3 regions of the Streptomyces sp. NPDC001903 genome follow, and region 2 is predicted to be linked to each of the others. Evidence: riboswitches for the same ligand, from Rfam matches in the RefSeq annotation. Region 2 holds a riboswitch; each other region holds the start of a gene.
What was found. A riboswitch is a leader RNA that binds a small molecule or an ion and turns the genes downstream of it on or off. The one in region 2 is predicted to bind cobalamin.
Positions count from the first base shown of each region.

Region 1: it holds a riboswitch for cobalamin, as region 2 does, so the genes downstream of both, cobN (cobaltochelatase subunit CobN) here and ACFYZS_RS29900 (cobalamin biosynthesis protein) in region 2, are expected to answer to the same signal.
Region 3: it holds a riboswitch for cobalamin, as region 2 does, so the genes downstream of both, ACFYZS_RS01455 (ribonucleoside-diphosphate reductase subunit alpha) here and ACFYZS_RS29900 (cobalamin biosynthesis protein) in region 2, are expected to answer to the same signal.

Region 1 is NZ_JBIASZ010000030.1:26,510-33,761, forward strand. Features, by position in the region: gene ACFYZS_RS38485 (cobalt-precorrin-6A reductase) at 1-149, shown strand, start outside; gene ACFYZS_RS38490 (hypothetical protein) at 192-881, shown strand; gene ACFYZS_RS38495 (precorrin-2 C(20)-methyltransferase) at 903-2,414, opposite strand; gene ACFYZS_RS38500 (precorrin-8X methylmutase) at 2,411-3,058, opposite strand; gene cobG (precorrin-3B synthase) at 3,055-4,371, opposite strand; cobalamin riboswitch at 4,510-4,647, shown strand; gene cobN (cobaltochelatase subunit CobN) at 4,680-7,252, shown strand, end outside.
Region 2 is NZ_JBIASZ010000016.1:57,062-64,313, reverse strand. Features, by position in the region: gene ACFYZS_RS29910 (putative cobaltochelatase) at 1-1,332, opposite strand, end outside; gene ACFYZS_RS29905 (cobyric acid synthase) at 1,424-3,007, opposite strand; gene ACFYZS_RS29900 (cobalamin biosynthesis protein) at 3,004-3,963, opposite strand; cobalamin riboswitch at 4,001-4,152, opposite strand; gene ACFYZS_RS29895 (hypothetical protein) at 4,288-4,509, opposite strand; gene ACFYZS_RS29890 (anion permease) at 4,538-5,818, opposite strand; gene ACFYZS_RS29885 (alpha/beta hydrolase family protein) at 6,174-7,252, shown strand, end outside.
Region 3 is NZ_JBIASZ010000001.1:315,461-322,712, forward strand. Features, by position in the region: gene ACFYZS_RS01450 (ribonucleotide-diphosphate reductase subunit beta) at 1-693, opposite strand, end outside; gene ACFYZS_RS01455 (ribonucleoside-diphosphate reductase subunit alpha) at 693-3,095, opposite strand; cobalamin riboswitch at 3,235-3,376, opposite strand; gene ACFYZS_RS01460 (GNAT family N-acetyltransferase) at 3,411-3,911, opposite strand; gene ACFYZS_RS01465 (Uma2 family endonuclease) at 3,990-4,574, shown strand; gene ACFYZS_RS01470 (CstA-like transporter-associated (seleno)protein) at 4,629-4,826, opposite strand; gene ACFYZS_RS01475 (carbon starvation CstA family protein) at 4,823-6,976, opposite strand; gene ACFYZS_RS01480 (GntR family transcriptional regulator) at 7,178-7,252, opposite strand, start outside.

The DNA of each region.
Region 1 (7,252 bases), on a different contig from region 2:
GCGGCTCCGCCACCGCCCCCAAGCTGACCGCGGCCCGTGAGGCCGGCATCCCGGTCCTGGTGGTCCGCCGTCCCCCGGTCCCGGAGGGAGTCACGGCGGCGGAGTCCGTGTCGGCGGCCCTGGAGTGGCTCGCGGCGGCCCCGGCCTGACCCGCCCGACGGTTGTCAGTGGGTGGTCCTACCCTCACCGGTATGAGCCCCACCACCTTGCTGATCCACGACGGCTCCGCCGCACCCCATGCCCCGGTCACCCGTATCGGAGGCCTGCCGCTGGCTCCCGCCGGCAGCGAGTGGCCCACGTGCACGGCCTGTTCCGGGCCGCTCGGGTTCATCGCGCAGCTGGTCCTCGACGGCGGGCGCGGGGTCCTCGCCGTCTTCATGTGCGCGAACGCCCCGGGCACGTGCGCGGAGTGGAGTGCGACGGCCGGCGGCAACAGGGCGTACCTCTTCCCGCCGGACGGGCTGGTTCCCGTACCGCTGCCCGCGCTCCCCGCCGCCGAGGCCGACGGGAGCGACGAGGACGACGGGGACGACGGGGACGACGACAGCGACGAGGACGACGAGGACGTCCGGCAGCTCGGGGCGGTCCGCACCGTCGAGCGCGTCACGGTGGACGAGCCGGAGTACCGGCTCGCCGCCAAGGCCTGGTCAGAGCGGAGCGGGCGCCCCGCGAACGAGGCGCTCGGCCGGCTCGGCGGCACCCCCGACTGGCTCCAGTACGACGAGACGCCCGACTGCACGGGCTGCGGCGCCCCGATGGAGTTCATCGCCCAGCTGGAGGAGGGTCCCGACCCCCTCACCGCTCCCAACTTCGGCTCCGGCAGAGCCTATGCGCACGTCTGCGCACCTTGCGGGCGGGCGGCGTTCCTCTGGCAGTGCTGAGAACGCCGCCCGGCCCGGCGGTCAGGCCTCCGGATAGCGGCGCGGGGTCCACGTCACGCGGGAGCCGTCCGGGCGCTCGGTGACCTGGGTCTGCGAGGAGCCGATCAGCAGGATCGTGCGCATGTCCACCTCGGAGGGCTCCAGTTCGCCGAGCGCGAGGACGCGGACCGACTGCTCCGGGCCGCCCACGTCCCGGGCGACGACCACCGGGGTCTGCTCCGAACGCAGCTCCAGCAGCAGCTCCTTGGCCTGGGCGACCTGCCAGGTCCGGCTGCGCGAGCCCGGGTTGTACAGGGCGAGCACCAGGTCCGCCGCCGCGGCGGCGCGCAGCCGCTCCGCGATGACCTCCCACGGCTTGAGCCGGTCCGAGAGGGAGATGGTGGCGTAGTCGTGGCCGAGCGGGGCCCCGGCCGCGGCGGCTGCCGCGTTGGCGGCGGTCACCCCCGGCAGGACCCGTACGGGCACGTCCTTGTACTCGGGCTGCCCGGCGACCTCCAGGACGGCGGTGGCCATGGCGAAGACGCCCGGGTCGCCGCCGGAGACCACGGCCACGCGCTTGCCGCGGCGGGCCAGGTCGAGCGCGAACTCGGCGCGCTCCGACTCCACCTTGTTGTCGGAGCCGTGCCGGACCTGCCCCGGCTTGGCGGGGACCCGGTCCAGGTACGTGGTGTACCCGACGAGCACCTCGGCGTCGGCCAGCGCCCGCCGCGTCTCGGGGGTGAGCCAGAGCGGCCCGGCCGGGCCGGTGCCGACGACCACGACCTCGCCGGGGCCGGACGGCACGCTGCCCGGATTGCCGATGCGGCTGGGCACGACGGCGACGGCGAAGTACGGGACGCTGTCGGGGTCGGTGTCGGCGAGGACGCCGGTCCGCTCCCCCTCCATGGTGGCGCGCTCCACGTACCGGGCCTCCGCGAGGCGGCCGCTGCCCTCCATGGCCCGGCGCACGGCGGGGAAGGTGCGGCCGAGCTTCATCACGACGGCGGAGTCGGTGGCGGCGAGGCGGGCGGTGAGCTCCTCCTCGGGCAGGGTGCCGGGCAGGATCGTCAGCACCTCCTCGCCCTCGACGAGCGGGGTGCCCAGGCGGGCCGCGGCGGCGCTGACCGAGGTCACGCCGGGGATCACCTCGGCCTCGTAGCGGTCGGCGAGCCGCTTGTGCATGTGCATGTACGAGCCGTAGAAGAGCGGGTCGCCCTCGGCGAGCACGGCGACGGTCCGCCCGGCGTCCAGGTGCGCGGCCAGCCGGGCGGCGGAGGCCTCGTAGAACTCCTCCATCGCGCCCTGGTAGCCGCCGGGGTGGTCGGTGGTCTCGGTGGTGACCGGGTAGACCAGCGGCTCCTCGACGTGGTCGGCGCGCAGGTGCTTCGCGGCGATCGAGCGGGCGATCGAGCGGCCGTGGCGGGCGCTGTGGTACGCGACGACATCGGCCTCGGCGATGACCTCGACGGCCCGCAGGGTCATGAGGGAAGGGTCGCCGGGGCCGAGCCCGACGCCGTACAGCTTTCCGGTACCGGTGCCGGCTGCGGTGCTCATTCTTCCTCGCTCGCGATCGCGTTGACGGCGGCGGCCGCGATGGCGCTGCCGCCGCGCCGGCCGCGCACGATCAGGTGGTCGAGCCCGGAGGCGTGGGCGGCGAGCGCGTCCTTGGACTCGGCGGCGCCGATGAAGCCGACCGGGACGCCGATGACGGCGGCGGGGCGCGGGGCGCCCTCCTCGATCATCTCCAACAGCCGGAACAGGGCGGTCGGCGCGTTGCCGACGGCGATCACGGAGCCTTCCAGCAGGCCGCGGTCGCGCCAGACCTCGAGGGCGGCGGCGCTGCGCGTGGTGCCCATCTTGGCGGCGAGGGCCGGGACGGCCGGGTCGGACAGGGTGCAGATCACCTCGTTGTCCACGGGCAGCCGCTTGCGGGTGACACCGCTGGCGACCATCTGCACGTCGCAGAGGATCGGCGCGCCGGCGTGCAGCGCGGCCCGCGCGCGGAGCACGACGTCCGGGGTGTAGCCGAGGTCCTGGGGCAGGTCGGTCATTCCGCAGGCGTGGATCATGCGCACCGCGACCTGGGCGACGGAGGCGGGCAGCCCGGAGAGGTCCGCCTCGGCGCGGATCGTGGCAAAGGACTGGCGGTAGATCGCCGCGCCGTCCTTCTCGTACTCGAACACTGTGTACTCGCTCATTTCTTCGCTGCGTCGTGGGAGGTGGTACGGCGTACGGCCGCGAGGGCCGCGGGAAGTTCGGAGGCCGGGACGCCCCGGAGCGGGGCGCGGCCGGTCGCGGTCAGGTCGTACCCGTCGGCGGTGGCGACCACGTCGGCCCAGGCGGTGCCGCGGGGGTGCCCGCACCGGCGTTCGCAGCCGGACCAGTGCACGGGCAGCGGGCGGGTGCCCGGTGCCGCCTGCACCACGACGGCGCGCGCGTCGGCGCGTACGTCCGCGCGGGATTTCGCGCAACCCGGCTTCCCGGTACAGGCGGTGACGGACCGCCAGGGATCGCCGGGAGCGGTCACGAGCCCGGCCGCGGCGAGCTCGGCGAGCGCGCCCGCGGCGGCTCCGGCGGGCAGGCCGGGGACGACGATCCCGCGCCAAGGGGTCAGGCGGAGCCGGCCCGTGAGCCCGGCCAGCCGGCGCCACTGGGCGGTGGTGAGGCGGCCCAGCGGCGCGAACACGCTGAGCGCGGCGGCGCCTTCGGGGCCCTCGACCACACCCGGCTCGGGGGGCGGTCCGCTCGGGGCGGCGCGGTCCCGTACGACGGCGGCCGGGATACCGGAGGCGGCGAGTCGTGCAGCCAACTCCTCGGAAAGCATGGCCTGTTCGGCAGGAAGCTCCGACACCCGCCAGGCCCGGGTACCGGCCCGGCGGACGGCGTCCAGGAAGTACCCGGCGGCCGCGAGCGCGGCCCGCGGACCGTCGGCGGCGGCCACCAGCAGGGCGTCCGCCGGGTCGGCCGTCCACAGCAGGGCCCGGTCCCCGTCCCCGGCGGCGGCCAGGTTCACATCGGCGTCGAGCGAGGTGACGTCCCCGCGGCCGTCGTCGAGGGCGAACAGGAAGCGCCCGGACAGCCCGGCCGCCGGCGCGCTCGCGCACAGCAGCCGGTCCAGCTCCGCCACCCAGGGCGCGACGTCGGGCAGCGCCCGCCGGTCCAGGCCCGTCAGCGGCGAGGCGACGATGTTGCGGACCCGCTCGTGGGTGGGCGCGGGCAGCAGCCCGGCCCGTACGAGCACGCCCTGCAGCTCGCCCCCGCAGCTCGCACCGAGCCCGCGCAGCTGCGCGTTGCCCCGCGAGGTGAGGTCGATGTGCCCGTCGCCGAGCCGGTCCGCCGCATCGGCCAGGAGCAGGGCCGCGCCCGCGTCGAGCATCCCGCCGGGTATCCGGATCCGGGCCAGGTGCCCGTCGTCCGCCGCGTGCAGCCGCAGCGCACCGGGGCAGGCGTCACCGCGGTCACGTATGACCGGTTCGTCCCGCGATGCGGCGGAAGGGGGCTGGGGCGGCATGGCGGCGAGCATACCCACGATTGCCCGACCCCGGCCTGTGTCCGTCACCACCCGCCCCCGCGCCCCACCCTCCGCCCGACCTGCCCCGATCCGCTCCGCGGGCGTCGGACACCCCCACTCCCGGCCAGGGAGAACGCCACCTAAGATGACCACCGGCGGAGCCACGTGGCCCGCTGGGAGGAAGCCCGGTGCGAATCCGGCGCGGTCCCGCCACTGTGAACCCGCGGAGCGATCCGCCGGGTGAGTCAGGAACTCCCGCTGTCCTCACTGCCCGGGGCGCGGAAACCCCGAGGAAGGCATGCCGCCGCATGATCCTGCTGCTGTCGACGTCCGACACCGATCTGCTCAGCGCCCGCGCCGCGGACGGCCCCGTGCCGTACCGGTTCGCGAACCCCTCCCGCCTTCCCCTCGAAGACCTCCCCGCCCTGCTCGACGGCGTCGACCTGGTCGTCGTACGCCTCCTCGGCGGGCTGCGCGCCTGGCAGGACGGGCTCGACCTGCTCCTGGCGCCGACCCAGACCCGCCCGGTGGTCGTCCTCACCGGCGAACAGGCCCCGGACGCCCAGCTGATGGAGGCCTCGACGGTCCCGATCGGCATCGCCGCCGAGGCGCACGGCTACCTCGCCCACGGCGGCCCCGCCAACCTCGACCAGCTGGCCCGCTTCCTGTCCGACACCGTGCTGCTCACCGGCCACGGCTTCGAGCCGCCCGCCGCGGCGCCCACCTGGGGCCCGCTGGAGCGCACCCCGGTGCGCCCGTACGGCCCGCGCATCGCCGTGCTGTACTACCGCGCCCACCAGATGAGCGGCAACACCGCCTTCGTGCACGCGCTGTGCGACGCCATCGTGGAGACCGGCGGGACGCCCGTACCGCTGTACGTGTCCTCCCTGCGCAGCCCGGAGCCGGAGCTGATCGCCGAACTGGAGTCGGCGGACGCGATCGTCACCACGGTGCTCGCGGCCGGCGGCACCAAGCCCGCCACCGCCTCGGCCGGCGGGGACGACGAGTCCTGGGACGCGGGCGCGCTCGCCGCCCTCGGCGTGCCGATCCTGCAGGCCCTGTGCCTGACCGGCTCGCGCAGCGCCTGGGAGGAGAACGACGAGGGCCTGTCCCCGCTCGACGCCGCGACGCAGGTCGCCGTGCCCGAGTTCGACGGCCGCCTGATCACGGTCCCGTTCTCCTTCAAGGAGCTCGACGAGGACGGACTGCCCTCGTACGTGGCCGATCCCGAGCGCGCCGCCCGCGTCGCCGGCATCGCCGTGCGGCACGCCCGGCTGCGGCACATCGAGCGCCGCGACAAGAAGATCGCGCTCGTCCTGTCCGCGTACCCGACCAAGCACTCCCGCATCGGCAACGCGGTCGGCCTCGACACCCCGGCCAGCGCCGTGGAGCTGCTGCGCACGCTCATCGCGGGCGGTTACGACTTCGGCCCCGTCGAGGAGATCCCGGGCCTGGTCTCGGGCGACGGCGACGAGCTGATCCGCGCCCTGATCGAGGCCGGCGGCCACGACCAGGACTGGCTGACCGAGGAGCAGCTGGCCCGCAACCCGGTCCGGATCCCCGCGGCCGACTACAAGCGGTGGTTCGCCGAGCTCCCCGCCGAGCTGCGGGGCAGCGTCGAGGAGCACTGGGGCGAGGCCCCGGGCAACATGTTCGTGGACCGCTCGGCCAACCCGGAGGGCGACATCGTCCTCGCGGCGCTGCGCCGCGGGAACCTGCTCATCCTGATCCAGCCGCCGCGCGGCTTCGGCGAGAACCCGATCGCGATCTACCACGACCCGGACCTGCCGCCCTCGCACCACTACCTGGCCGCGTACCGCTGGATCCAGGCGAGCGCGCAGGACGGCGGCTTCGGCGCCGACGCGATGATCCACCTGGGCAAGCACGGCAACCTGGAGTGGCTGCCGGGCAAGAACGCCGGCCTGTCGGCGGCCTGCGCGCCCGACGCGGCGCTCGGCGACCTGCCGCTGATCTACCCGTTCCTGGTCAACGACCCGGGCGAGGGCACCCAGGCCAAGCGCCGCGTGCACGCGACGCTGGTCGACCACCTGGTGCCCCCGATGGCGCGCGCGGAGTCGTACGGCGACATCGCACGCCTGGAGCAGCACCTGGACGAGTACGCGCAGATCTCCGCGATGGACCCGGCGAAGCTTCCGGCGATCCGCGCACAGATCTGGACGCTGATCCAGGCCGCGAAGCTCCACCACGACCTGGGGCTGGAGGAGCGTCCGGACGACGACGGATTCGACGACTTCCTGCTGCACGTCGACGGCTGGCTGTGCGAGGTCAAGGACGCCCAGATCCGCGACGGTCTGCACGTCCTGGGCGGCGCTCCGACCGGCGACGCCCGGGTCAACCTGGTCCTCGCGATCCTGCGCGCCCGCCAGATCTGGGGCGGCACGACGGCCCTGCCCGGCCTGCGCGAGGCGCTCGGCCTGGACGAGTCCGCGGCCACCCGGACGACCGCCGACGAGGCGGAGGAGGCGGCCCGCGCGCTGGTCCAGGCGATGGAGGACGCCGACTGGGCGCCGGAGGCGGTGGCCACGGTCGCCGCGGACCACTCCGCGGACGTCGCGGCGGTCCTGGACTTCGCGGCCCGCGAGGTCGTCCCGCGCCTGGCCGGCACGACGGACGAGATCGCGCACGTGGTGAGCGCGCTGGACGGCGCCTTCGTCCCGGCGGGTCCCTCGGGCTCCCCCCTCCGCGGCCTGGTCAACGTCCTGCCCACGGGCCGGAACTTCTACTCCGTCGACCCGAAGGCCGTCCCCTCCCGCCTCGCGTGGGAGACGGGCCAGGCACTGGCCGACTCGCTCCTCACCCGCTACCGCACGGACAACGGCGAGTGGCCGGCCTCCGTCGGCCTGTCGCTGTGGGGCACGAG
Region 2 (7,252 bases):
GCGGGCGCGCGAGCGCCGCCCGGACGCGCCCTCGCCGAGGCCGGGGACGCTGAGCATCTTGGTCCGGAACGGCTCGGCGGCCCGTACGGCGGCCTGCTCGGGCGCGGCGCCGTCCTGCGAGGCGGGCTGGGGGGCGGGGGAGTCGGGGGTCTCGGGGGCGTCGTCCGGGGCGGGGGCCTCGGGCGCGTCGGGCGCCTCGGGTCCGCCCTGCGGGGGGACACCGCCGCCCCCGCCGTCGGGGCCGCCGTCCTCCGGGCCTCCGTCGTCCGGACCCTCGGGCTCCGGGTCCGGCTCCGGGTCGGGCTCGTCCTGCGGCTCCTCGTCGGGGAACCGGTCCAGGATCTCGTCGAGCTTGTCCTCGTCGAGGCCCGGCGCGTCGAAGGGGTTGCGGCGCCGCCGGTGGGGGAGCGCCAGCAGCGCGGCCTGCCGTACGTCCTCCTTGCGCACGTCGCTCCGCCCGGCCCAGGCGGCCAGCGCGGTCGCGGTGCGGGCCATCACGATGTCGGCGCGCATGCCGTCGACCTCGAAGCCGGCGCAGGTCGCGGCGATCTGCAGCAGGGAGGCGTCGCCGAGGCGGACCTTCGGGAGCAGGGCGCGGGCGGCCACGACGCGGGCGCGGACGTCCCGCTCGTCACCGGCCCAGCGGTCGGCGAAGGCGGCCGGGTCGTCCTCGTACGCGAGCCGGCGGCGCACCACCTCCACGCGCTGGGCGGGCTCGCGGGAGGCGGCCACCTCGACGGTGAGCCCGAACCGGTCCAGGAGCTGCGGGCGGAGCTCGCCCTCCTCGGGGTTCATGGTGCCGACGAGCAGGAAGCGGGCGGCGTGGCGTACGGAGACGCCCTCGCGCTCGACGTAGGAGGCGCCCATCGCGGCGGCGTCGAGGAGGAGGTCGATGAGGTGGTCGTGGAGGAGGTTGACCTCGTCGACGTACAGGATCCCGCGGTGCGCGTCGGCGAGCAGGCCGGGCTCGAAGGCCTTCACGCCCTCGGCGAGGGCCCGTTCGATGTCGAGTGCGCCGACGAGCCGGTCCTCGGAGGCGCCGACGGGCAGCTCGACCATGCGCGCGGGCCGGGCGGCCCCGGGACCGGGCTCGTGGGGGCCGTCGGGGCAGGCGGGGTCGGGGGCGCCGGGAGCGCAGGAGAACCGGCAGCCGGGGACGACGTCCACCTGCGGCAGCAGCGCGGACAGCGCGCGGACGGCGGTGGACTTGGCGGTCCCCTTCTCGCCGCGCACGAGGACGCCGCCGACCGCTGGGCTCACGGCGTTGAGCAGGAGCGCCAGCCGCAGGTCGGTCTGGCCGACGACTGCGGTGAACGGGTAGGGCGTGCTCATGCGATGCCTTTCCTTGTACGGGTACGGGTACGCGCGTGCGGGAGGGTGCGGTCGTACGGGGCGGGGAAGGGCGCCCGCGGGCCCCGGGCCGTCACGGCGCGCCCGGGGGGAGGAAGGGGAGGCCCGTGGGGGCGCCGCCCTCGATCAGGCGGAGCAGGGCATCGGTGTCCGCGTGCTCGGCGATCAGATCGCCCAGCAGGTCCAGCTGCTCCTCCCGCAGGGAGGCGAACGAGGTGTCCGGGGAAGGGACGAAGCGGCGGCCGGCAGCCGAGGCCACCTCCCGCAGGAACGCCCGCCGGAAGCCGTCCGACTCCAGCGAGCCGTGCCAGTGCGTGCCCCACACCGAACCGACCCGGCAGCCGTCCAGGAACGGCTCCCCGCCGAGCACCTCGGCCACCCCGTGGTGGATCTCGTACCCGTCGACCGCCTCGCCGAGCGCGGTCCCGGAGGGCCGCTCCAGGGTCTTCTCGCGTTCGAAGCGGATCCGCACCGGCAGCAGGCCCAGCCCGTCCACCGAGCCCGCCCGCGACTCGACCTCGTCCTCGATGTGCTCGCCGAGCACCTGGAAGCCGCCGCAGATGCCCAGCACGGGCCGGCCCTCCGCGGCCCGGCGCAGCAGCGCGTCCGCGAGGCCGCGCTCGCGCAGCCACTCCAGCGCCTTCACGGTGCCGCGCGTGCCCGGCACCACGACCAGGTCCGCGTCGGCCAGTTCCTCGGCCCGGTCCACGAACCGCACCACCACGCCCGGCTCCGCCGCCAGCGCGTCCACGTCCGTGAAGTTCGACATCAGCGGTACCGCGCACACCGCGACCCGCAGCACGTCCTCGCCGACCGGCGGAGCCACCACCGACTCGCGCACCGCCCCCCGCAGGGAGACCCGGAGCCCGTCCTCCTCGTCGATGCCCAGCCCGTGCCGGAAGGGGAGGACGCCGAACGTCGCGCGCCCGGTCAGGTCGCGCAGCATCTCCATGCCGGGCTCCAGCAGGGACACGTCGCCGCGGAACTTGTTGACCATGTATCCGGCGATCAGCGACTGGTCCTCCGGTGACAGCAGCGCCGTCGTCCCGAAGAACGAGGCGAAGACCCCGCCCCGGTCGATGTCCCCGACCACGACCACCGGGAACCGCGCGGCCCGCGCGATGCCCATGTTCACGATGTCCGTCCGGCGCAGGTTGATCTCGGCCGGACTGCCCGCCCCCTCGCAGATCACGGCGTCATACGTGCCCCGCAGCTGCTCCAGGCAGTCCGTGACGACGCCGAGCAACTGCTCCTGCCGCCCACCGTGCAGCGCCTTCCCGGGGGACACGGCGCCTGACTGCGGCTGCGCCGCGGGCCCGGACCCCCCGAAGAACCCGCGCGCACTCATCTCGCCCACCGGCTTGCCCAGCAGCACCACCTGGCTGCTCTGGTCGCTGCCGGGCTTGAGCAGCACCGGGTTCATCAGCGCCGTCGGCTCCACGCGCGCCGCCTGCGCCTGCATCGCCTGCGCGCGCCCGATCTCGGCGCCCTCTCGCGTCACGAACGAGTTCAGCGACATGTTCTGCGCCTTGAAGGGCGCCACCTTCACGCCCTGCCGGGCCAGCCAGCGGCAGATGCCCGCCGTGACCACGCTCTTGCCCGCGTCCGACGTGGTGCCCGCGACGAGGAGTCCTCCGCCGAGCCTGCCGCCGCTCATGCGCGTCCCTTCCGTATGCCGTACGACACCGCACAGCGCAGTGCCACACACGCCCCCAGCGCCAGCCACGTCACCTGACGTGACAGCCGCACCGCGCGTTCGATGTCCGCGACCTCGACCGGCCGCCCCTCCTCGCCGTTCAGCACGGCCCGGTGCTCGACCCGGCCCCCGTACGCCAGGGTCCCGCCCAGCCGTACGCCGAGCGCCCCCGCGAAGGAGGCCTCCACGGGCCCGGCGTTCGGGCTCGGGTGCTTGGCCGCGTCCGCGCGCCAGGCCCGTACGGCCCCCCGCCGGTCGGGCCCGGCCGCTGCGGCGGCCAGCGCGGTCAGCCGGGCGCCCGGCCAGCCCGCGAGGTCGTCGAGCCGGGCGGAGGCCCAGCCGTAGCGCAGGTAGCGCGGGGACTTGTGGCCGACCATCGCGTCGAGGGTGTTCACGGCGCGGAAGGCGAGCAGCCCCGGGACACCGGCGGCGGCGCCCCACACCAGGGCCCCGACCACCGCGTCGGAGGTGTTCTCGGCGACCGACTCCACGACGGCGCGGGCCATCTGCTGCTCGTCCAGGGCCTGCGGATCGCGCCCGCACAGGTGCGGCAGCCGCTCACGGGCCACCTCGGCGTCCCCGGCGGCGAGCGCGCCGCCGATGGCGCGGGCCTCCCGGCCCAGCGAGGTGCCGCCGACGACGGCCCAGGTGGCCGCCGCGGTCAGGGCGATACGGGCGGCCGCGGGCCGGGAGCGCACGGCGCGAGCGCCCAGCGCGCCGACGGCGGCCGCGCCCCCGGCGCACAGGAGGGTGTGTACGACGCCCCGGCCGCGGTCGTCGCGCCACAGGGCGCGCTCGACGGCGGCGGCGGCTCGTCCGAAGGCGGCCACGGGGTGCCCGCGGCGCGGATCACCGAGGATCCGGTCGCCTATCAGGCCCGCCGCGGCGCCGTACGCGAAGACGCGATCGGCACGCATGGTGCAGGTATGTCCTCACTCAGGGTCCGCGCCCTGGTTCGACGTGTCCGGCGGTGGGAGTTCCTGGCTCCCGGGGCGCACGAGCCGCGTGCTCCCCGGTGACAGTGGCGGGACCGCGCCGGATTCGCACCGGACTTCCTCTCCATGCCGCCGTATTGGCTCGGGCAGTCCACCACGCACCGCGAAGGCCCGTCAACTCGCCGTTGACCTGCGGCGGGGCGGGCGGACGGCACACGTCACAGGCGTACGAAAGCTCCCCCCGGGAAACCCCGGGGGGAGCTTTCGTACACCGTGCCCGAATCGATCGGATCGCGCCGACCCGGATCAGGTGACGATCAGGTAGATCCCGTACGCGACGGCCCCCGCGACGAGCGCGAAGCAGGCGTAGGCACCGCTGCGGGCGAGGGTGGCGGCGCCGCCCTGCTCGGTGGCGGCCTCGTGCTTGGAGAGGCCCACCAGGCCCAGCGTGAACAGGGCCACGAGGGCGACGGTGGCGGAGAGGCTGACCCCGAAGACGGAGCCGAGTGCTGCCCAGTCGATCTTCATACTGCGGATTCCTCTGTCGTTCTCGGGGTCAGACCGCGGCGGCGGGGGCCGCCGGCGTGGTCGGGGCGGCCGCCGGGATGGTGGCCTTCAGGGCCTCGTCCGTGACCGCGGCGGTCGTACCGGCCGCGGCCTCGGCGGCCACCGTCGGCGGGACGGTGACGGCGGCCATGGCCGTGGTGACGACACCCGGCTCCTCGGCGGCGGCCTGCTGCACCTCGTTGACGTTGCTGTGGTCGACGACCTGGCGGCGCGAGATGACCCAGATGGCGACGCAGGAGGCGACGAGGAAGAGCGCGACGGCGGCGACGCCGACGTCACCGGTGCGCATGACCAGCTCGGCGCCGGAGGCGACCACGGCGGCGGCCGGCAGGGTCAGGCCCCAGGCGATGAACATGCGGGTGGCGGTGGACCAGCGGACCACGCCGCCCTTGCGGCCCAGACCCGCACCCATGACGGCGCCGGAGCACGCGTGGGTGGTGGAGAGGGAGAAGCCGAGGGTGGAGGAGGCCAGGATGACGCTCGCGGCCGAGGTCTGGGCGGCGAAGCCCTGCTGCGGCTGGAGGTCGGTCAGGCCGCTGCCCATGGTGCGGATGATGCGCCAGCCACCCAGGTAGGTGCCCATCGCGATCGCCATGCCGGCGGAGACGATGACCCAGACCGGCGGGTTGGAGCCGGGCGCGAGCGCGCCGCCGGCGACCAGCGCCAGGGTGATGATGCCCATCGTCTTCTGCGCGTCGTTGGTGCCGTGCGCGAGGGAGACGAGACCGGCCGAGGCGATCTGACCGGCCTTGTAGCCCTTGGCGGACGTCTTCTTGCCGACGTTCCCGCCCAGCTTGTACGTGATCTTGGCAGCCAGCATCGCGGCCGCACCGGCCACGATCGGCGCGGCGACCGCGGGGAGCAGCACCTTGGTGACGAGCGTGCCGCCGTTGACGGCGCCGAGGCCGGCAGAGGCGACGGCCGCGCCGACCAGGCCGCCCATCAGGGCGTGCGAGGAGCTGGAGGGGAGGCCGACCAGCCAGGTGACGAGGTTCCAGAGGATCGCGCCGACCAGGGCCGCGAAGATCACTTCTGGCTGGATGCCCTCTTCGTTGACCAGGCCCTTGGAGATCGTCTTGGCGACCTCCACGGACATGAACGCGCCGACGAGGTTGAGCACGGCGGACATGGCCACCGCCGTCTTGGGCTTGAGGGCGCCGGTCGAGATGGTGGTGGCCATCGCGTTGGCCGTGTCGTGGAAACCGTTCGTGAAGTCGAACACGAGAGCGGTGATGATCACGATCCCGAGGAGAAGCGTTATGTGCTCCATTTACCCAGGCTTCTGTTTGACGTCAGTGGCTCGGCGACCGTAGGCAACCTGGATGAACGGAAGGTGAACTGACTCCGGCGGAGCGGTGTACTGGCCCGTCGTGCCATCGGGACCTTCATCCCCATTTTGTGGCTGATACGGCGATTGATGCACGTCAACGCCCGGTAACCCGGCGGCTCGGGAAGGGGCCGAAGGGCCCCGGGGCCGCCCCGGAGGGGTTCGGGGGGAGATGCAGATCACTTGGAACCGGCAGACCCGCCGGACCGCCCGGTCATCCCTTCCCGCCCCCTCCCGGCCCCAATCGGAGCATTCCGCTCCAGTGGCCCGCCGGCCCTCCCGCCTCGACACTGGAGCCGTGCCTTCCGCCACAGCGACGGCCGCGGCCGTCGCGACCACTCTCGTCGGGGCCGGCGCCGCCGCGGTCGCCGCCGGCCGGTACGCCGCCGACGCCGCCCTGCGCCACGACCCCGGCCGCCCCCTGCCCGGCGGGCCGCGGCTCAGCGTCCACTCCAGCGGCTCCGGGCGGATCACGCTGACCCGCTCGCTGGCCTCCCTGCGCCCGGGTACGTACGGGCTCGGTGCACCCGGGGTGCACGCCGTGGTCGGACCCGTCCTCGACGGATTCGATCCCGGCCCGGACGCCGTCGTACGCCGGCTCCTCGCCGTCACCCACGGCAGCCTCGACCCCGGCACCCGGGTCACCCTCACCCCCCAGGTGTACGTGGGGAACCCCCGCACCGCCCTCGGGCTCGACCACGCCGACGTGGACGTCCCCGGAGAGCTCGGCGGGCTGCCCGCCTGGTTCGTGCCCGCCGCCCGCGACACCTGGGTGATCACCGTGCACGGGCTCGGCGCCGGCCGCGAGCACCCGATGGTGGTCATGCCCTTCCTGCACCGCCAGCGGATGCCGGTCCTCGACCTCGCCTACCGCGGCGACCTCGGGGCGCCCGCGTCACCGGACGGTCTCGGCCACCTCGGTGAATCCGAGTGGCGGGACGTGGACGCCGCCATCCGCTACGCCGTGCGCTACGGCGCCCGCAGGGTCGTCCTGCACGGCTGGTCCACCGGGGCCGCCATGGCCCTGCACGCCGCCGAGCGCTCGGCGCTCGCCGACCGGATCTCCGGGCTCGTGCTGGACTCGCCGGTCCTCGACTGGCACACCACCCTGCGCGCGCTCGTCGCGGCCCGCCGCACCCCGGCCGCGCTGGTCCCGTTCGCCGTACGGGCCGCCGAGGGGCGCGCGGGACTGCGCGCCGACCGGCTTCCGCCCGGGGCCGACCCCGCCGCGCTGCGCGTGCCCGTACTGATCTTCCACGGGCCGGACGACACCCTCGCCCCCTGGGAGCCCTCGCGCCGGCTCGCCGCCGCCCGCCCCGACCTGGTCACGCTGAGGACCGTCCGCGAGGCCCCGCACGGGGCCATGTGGAACGCGGA
Region 3 (7,252 bases), on a different contig from region 2:
CTCCTTGCGGACGGTGTCCACGACCTCGAACGCGAAGTTCATGTGCATGGTCTCGTCGCGGAACACCCAGTTGGTGCCGGTGGCGAGACCGTGCAGCAGGCCGCGCGAGCGGAACCAGTACACGTAGGCGAAGGCGCCGTAGAAGAACAGGCCCTCGATGCACGCCGCGAAGCAGATCAGGTTCAGCAGGAAGCGGCGGCGGTCGGCCTGCGTCTCCAGCCGGTCGATCTTCTCGACCGAGTCCATCCACTTGAAGCAGAACTGCGCCTTCTCGCGGATCGAGGGGATCTCCTCGACGGCGTCGAAGGCGGCCGCGCGGTCGTCCGGGTCGGGCAGGTAGGTGTCGAGCAGCGTCAGATAGAACTGGACGTGCACGGCCTCCTCGAACAGCTGGCGCGACAGGTACAGGCGCGCCTCCGGGGAGTTGATGTGCTTGTAGAGCGTCAGCACCAGGTTGTTCGAGACGATCGAGTCGCCCGTCGCGAAGAACGCGACCAGGCGGCCGATCATGTGCTGCTCGGCCGGCGTCAGCTTCGCGAGGTCGGCGACGTCCGAGTGGAGGTCGACCTCCTCGACGGTCCAGGTGTTCTTGATCGCGTCCCGGTAGCGCTCGTAGAAGTCCGGGTAGCGCATGGGACGGAGAGTCAGCTCGAAGCCCGGGTCGAGCAGGTTCTTCTTGTCGGTGGAGCTCATTACTGGCAGGCCTCGCAGGACTCGGGGTTCTCAAGGGAGCAGGCCAGGGCATCGGCGTCGACGGCCTGCGGGAGCGGGGTGGCGGCGGCCGGAACGGCGGACGCGGACGCGGCTCGGGCGATCTTCGTCGCCGGGCGCGAACGCAGGTAGTACGTGGTCTTCAGACCCTGCTTCCAGGCGTACGCGTACATCGAGGACAGCTTCCCGATGGTCGGCGTCTCCAGGAACAGGTTCAGCGACTGCGACTGGTCGAGGAACGGCGTACGGGCCGCCGCCATGTCGATCAGGCCGCGCTGCGGGATCTCCCACGCCGTGCGGTACAGCTCGCGCACCTCGGCCGGGATCCAGCCGAAGCCCTGGACCGAGCCGCTGGACTCGCGCAGCGCCTCGCGGGTCTGGGCGTCCCACACGCCGAGCTTCTTCAGCTCCTCCACCAGGTAGCCGTTGACCTGGAGGAACTCACCGCTCAGCGTCTCGCGCTTGAAGAGGTTGGAGACCTGCGGCTCGATGCACTCGTACACACCGGCGATCGAGGCGATCGTCGCCGTCGGGGCGATGGCCAGCAGCAGCGAGTTGCGCATGCCGCTCTTCGCGACGCGGGCGCGCAGGGCGTCCCAGCGCTCGGGCCAGTTCAGCTCGACCTCGTAGTGGTCCGGGTGCAGGACACCGCGGGCGGTACGGGTCTGCTCCCAGGCCGGGAGCGGGCCGCTGCGCTCGGCGAGGTCGCAGGAGGCCTCGTACGCGGCCAGCATGATGCGCTCGGAGAGCTTGGTGGACAGCGCCTTCGCCTCGGGGGAGTCGAACGGCAGCTTCAGCTTGAAGAAGACGTCCTGGAGGCCCATCGCGCCCAGGCCCACCGGACGCCAGCGGGCGTTGGAGCGGCCGGCCTGCTCGGTCGGGTAGAAGTTGATGTCCACGACGCGGTCGAGGAAGGTGACGGCCGTGCGGACGGTCTCGTCCAGCCGCTCCCAGTCGATCTCACCGGTCTCGGCGAGGACGAACGCGCCCAGGTTGACCGAGCCCAGGTTGCAGACGGCGGTCTCGCCGTCGTTGGTGACCTCGATGATCTCGGTGCACAGGTTCGAGGAGTGGACGACGGTGCCCGGCTCGGCGGTCTGGTTCGCCGTGCGGTTGGAGGCGTCCTTGAAGGTCATCCAGCCCTGACCGGTCTGCGCGAGGGTGCGCATCATCCGGCCGTACAGGTCGCGGGCGGGCATGGTCTTGCGGGCGAGGCCCGCCGCCTCGGCCTTGCGGTAGGCGGCGTCGAACTCGTCGCCCCACAGGTCGACCAGCTCGGGCACGTCGGCCGGGGAGAACAGCGACCAGTCGGCGTCCGCGTTCACGCGGCGCATGAACTCGTCCGGCACCCAGTGCGCCAGGTTCAGGTTGTGCGTACGGCGCTGGTCCTCGCCCGTGTTGTCGCGGAGCTCCAGGAACTCCTCGATGTCCGCGTGCCAGGTCTCCAGGTAGACCGCGGCGGCGCCCTTGCGGCGGCCGCCCTGGTTCACGGCGGCGACGGAGGCGTCGAGGGTCTTCAGGAACGGCACGATGCCGTTGGAGTGGCCGTTCGTGCCGCGGATCAGCGAACCGCGGGCGCGGATGCGCGAGTACGAGAGGCCGATGCCGCCGGCGTGCTTCGACAGGCGCGCGACCTGGTGGTAGCGGTCGTAGATCGAGTCGAGCTCGTCCAGCGGGGAGTCCAGCAGGTAGCAGGAGGACATCTGCGGGTGCCGGGTGCCGGAGTTGAAGAGCGTGGGGGAGGACGGCAGGTAGTCGAGGCGGCTCATCAGCCGGTAGAGCGAGGCCACTTCCTCGACGGCCTGGACGCTGTCGTTCTCGGCGAGGCCGCACGCCACGCGCAGCATGAAGTGCTGCGGGGTCTCGATCACCTGGCGGGTGATCGGGTGGCGCAGCAGGTAGCGGCTGTGCAGGGTGCGCAGACCGAAGAAGCCGAAGCGGTCGTCGGCGCCCTCGGCCAGCGTGTGCTCGACCAGCGCGTCCAGGCGGCTCGCGTGCAGCGCCACGAACTCGGCGGTGCGGTCCGCGATCAGGCCCTCGCGGTGGCCGACCGCGACGGAGGCGGAGAAGGAGGTGGCTCCCTGGCCCGCGGCTTCCTCGGCGACGGCCAGCGTCAGCAGCCGGGCGGCGAGCCGGGAGTACGCCGGGTCCTCGGAGATCAGGCCGGCGGCGGCCTCCGTGGCCAGGGCGCGCAGTTCGGCCTCGTCGGCGGCGGCGCTGCGCCCGCGGAGCGCGGCGGCGGCGACCCGGCCCGGGTCGGTGTCGGGGAGGTCGGCCGTCAGCTCGGTGAGGATGCGCAGCAGCGCGGCCCCAGGTCCCCCGGTCTCGATTCCGGTGTCGGACGGGTCGGACTCGGCGCGCGGTGCGGAAGGCGCGATGGTCACGGGGGGAGCTCTCCCTCGCTCGGTTCCGGGACACCTGCGGTGCGGGTTCGAGCGGGCGCGCGCGGGCATGACGGGGCAGCACCGAGCGGCGTCCACCGGCCCAACCGCGAGGCCCGGACGTATCGACACCCGGTTCGGTCGAGCCGGGCGCACTGTCGGCAGGTCATCGGACTTGCGGTGACACCAATGGGTGTATTTCATACCGTTGCGGGACAGTTCCGGATTCCCACCGGATTCCCCTGCGACGACAGCGAGGACGAGCATACATGTGGGGGCCGCGTCATGCGCGACCCCCTAGATGTTGTGTCGGCGTGGCTACAGTTCGAGACCGTACGTGAGCAGAGGGAGGCCGGGGACGGGCTCCCAGTCCCGTTCCGGCGTGCGTACGAAGCCGAGCCGTTCGTAGATCCGGTGGGCGCCGACCATGTCGTCCGTGGTGGACAGCACGAGGCGCCGTACGCCCTCGATCGCCCGGGCGCGGTCCGCGCAGGCCCGCACCAGCGCCTCCCCGGCCCCGCGACCGCGGCCCTCCCGGGCGACGGCCAGCATCCGGAACTCGGCCTCGCCCGGGCCGGCGATGTCGCACAGCGGGCTCCCGGGCGCGGCGAAGGCCACACCGCCGAGGAGCCGGCCGTCGCCCGTCGCGGCGACGAGTATCACCCCGTCGGCGGCGCGCCCGGCCACGTCGCGCAGCCGCGCGAGGTACGGATCGTCCTCGCCGAACGTCAGCAGCCCGTCCCCGAGGTAGGCCTGCGCGGTGATCTCCCCGAGCGTCCCGTACTCCGCCGCCAGCGCTTCCCTGATCACGATGTCCATGCGGTCGAGTGTGCCGGACGGCCGTCGGTGCCCGGCGCTATCGTCGGAGACGGCACCGTCGAGGAAGGCGAGCGAGGCATGACCGTGACTACCGACCGGCCCCACATGACGACCGAAGTGTTCGAGCACCTCGCTCGGATAGCGGCCCGCGAGGAGGAGGGGCTGCGACTGGAATTCATCGGCGGGGTGCTGAGGAGCAAGGCAATGACGGACGGGGACCACGGGCGGATCATTCTGTGGTTGACGCGGATCTGCATCCAGCACCACCCGGGCTTCTGGCTGCACCCAGGGCAGGGAATCAAGGCAGAGCAGTACCGGGAGGGCCGTGCCATTCCGGACGGCGTACTGGCCCACGAGGACGCGTTCGTCGGGCAGGGCGACTGGGTGGACCCTGGCCCGATCCTGATGGCTGTTGAGGTGACCTCGTGGGACTCCGACACCGAGCGGCGAGACCGGATCGAGAAGCCGCGTGCCTACGCGGAGACCGGCATCCCCGTCTACCTGCTCGTCGATCGGCTCAAATGCCAGGTTCTCGTCCACAGCGACCCGGATGGCGCCCGCTACGAGACCGTACGCACGGTGCCGTTCGGCAGGGAAGTCCGGCTCCCGGACCCTGTCGGCATCACCCTGGATACCGAGCCCCTCAAGGACTGGGTGCGCTGACCCGCACAACGCGAAGGGCTCCGTCGGTGACCGGCGGAGCCCTTCACTCGCGGCTCAGCAGCAGCGGAAGCCCTCGCGGGGGTCCGCCTCGCGGGAGTCCGTACGGGCGCGCTCGAAGGCGCGGCGGGTCATGACCCGCGCGTCCGGGTCGTGCGTACGGGCGTGGGCGACGTAGCGGTCGTACGCCGCCTCGCCCGAGAACTCCCGTACGAAGAACCGCGCCTTCGACAGCGCCGCGCGGACCCCGCTCACGCCACCGGCTCCTTCACGCGACCGCCGCCCGAGTCCAGGCCGGCGGCGGCGAGCTCCGCCCGCTCCTCGGGCGTCGCGATGAGCCCGGCCGGGGCGATGATCTTCGACTCGGTCCACGGGACCTCCGACAGCCTCACCGCCTCCGGGTTGCCGGCCGCCTTCAGGCAGGTCCGCGCCGCGTCCACCAGCACGATGAGGATCAGGATCGCGAAGAGCGCCGACAGCACGCCGTCGACCGTGGCGTTCGTGACGATCGTGTGCATCTCGCCCATGTTCTTGGCGGGCGGCAGGACCTTCCCGGCGTCGATCCCGGTCTGGTACTTGTCGCGCTGGGCGAAGAAGCCGACCTTCACGTCGTCGGAGAACACCTTCTGGTAGCTCGCGGTCAGCGTGACGGCCACGTCCCAGGCCAGCGGGACGCCGGTCACCCAGGCCCACTTCAGCCGCCCGGACTTGACCAGCAGTGTGGTGCAGACGGCCAGCGCCACCGCCGCGAGCAGCTGGTTCGCGATCCCGAACAGCGGGAACAGCTGGTTGATGCCGCCCAGCGGGTCCTTGATGCCGACCCACAGGAAGTAGCCCCAGCCGCCCACGACCACCGCGCTCGCCAGCCACACGCCCGGCTTCCAGCTGACGTCCTTGAAGGACTTGTGCACGTTGCCGAGGGTGTCCTGGAGCATGAACCGGCCGACCCGGGTGCCCGCGTCGAGGGTGGTCAGGATGAACAGGGCCTCGAACATGATCGCGAAGTGGTACCAGAACGCCTTCATCCCGGAGCCGCCGAGCACGGACGAGAAGATCTCCGACATCCCGAGTGCGAAGGTCGGCGCGCCGCCCGTACGGGACAGCAGGCTCGCCTCCTCCACGTCCTTCGCGGCCTGCGCGAGGAACTCGGGCGAGATGGCGAAGCCGAAGTTCGTCACGGCCTGCGAGGCGGTCTCGACCGTGGTGCCGACGACTCCGGCGGGGGAGTTGACCGCGAAGAACAGGCCGGGCTCGATGATGCAGGCCGCGATGATCGCCATGACGGCGACGAAGGACTCGGTCAGCATCGCGCCGTAGCCGATGACCCGGACCTGGGTCTCCTTCTGGATCATCTTCGGCGTGGTCCCGGAGGAGACCAGCGCGTGGAACCCGGACAGGGCTCCGCAGGCGATGGTGATGAAGACGAACGGGAACATCGATCCGGCGAACACCGGACCGTCCCCGCGGGCGGCGAAATCGGTGACCGCGGGCATCTTCAGGGTCGGCATGGCGATGACCACGCCCACGGCCAGCAGCGCGATGGTGCCCACCTTCATGAAGGTGGAGAGGTAGTCGCGGGGCGCGAGGAGCATCCACACCGGCAGCACCGAGGCGACGAACCCGTACGCCACCATCCACAGGACCAGCGTCTCCTTCTCCAGCGTGAAGGTGCTCGCCAGCGAGGAGTCGGCGACCCAGCCGCCCGCGACGATGGCGAGCAGCAGCAGCGCGACGCCGATGACGGAGATCTCGGTGACCCGGCCCGGGCGCAGCACGCGGAGGTAGAAGCCCATGAAGAGGGCGATCGGGATGGTCATGCCGATGGAGAAGACACCCCAGGGGGAGTGCGCCAGTGCGTTGACGATGACCAGGGCGAGCACGGCCAGCAGGATGATCATGATGGCGAAGACGGCGACCAGGGCGGCGGCCCCGCCGACCGGGCCGATCTCGTCCCGCGCCATCTGCCCGAGCGAGCGCCCGTCGCGGCGGGTGGAGAAGAAGAGGGTGACCATGTCCTGGACGGCGCCCGCGAAGATGACGCCCGCGACGATCCAGATGGTGCCCGGCAGGTAGCCCATCTGCGCGGCGAGCACGGGGCCGACCAGCGGGCCCGCGCCGGCGACGGCGGCGAAGTGGTGGCCGAACAGCACGCGGCGGTCGGTGGGATGGAAGTCGACACCGTTGTCAAGGCGTTCGGCGGGAGTGGCCCGCGTCTTGTCGACCTTCAGGACCCGGTCGGAGATGAAGCGCGCGTAGAAGCGGTAGCCGATGGCGTACGAGCCCAGCGCGGCGGCGAGCAGCCACGCGGCCGAGATCTCCTCGCCGCGCGAGAGGGCGAGGATGCCCCAGCCGAGGGCCCCGACGAGGGCGACGAGCACCCAGACGGCGACGGACTTCGGGCTCATGCCTCCCGAGGCCCCCGATGCGGAAGGCGAGTCCGCCGCCGTGCCCGGACTCGCCGCGTTCCGTTCTGTACCTGTTGCTTCCGGTTCCGGCATGATCCTCGTCCCCTCGTTGATCATCTGCGTAAGCGCAGGGAATCTACGGGGGCCCGCCCGGTGAACGTAAGCCCCCGTCCGTATAGCGGAACGAGAGTCAACTACGAATCAGACGGCGGGGCGCTGGAGTCGCGCCACGAACTTGTAACGATCGCCGCGGTACACCGATCGCACCCACTCCAC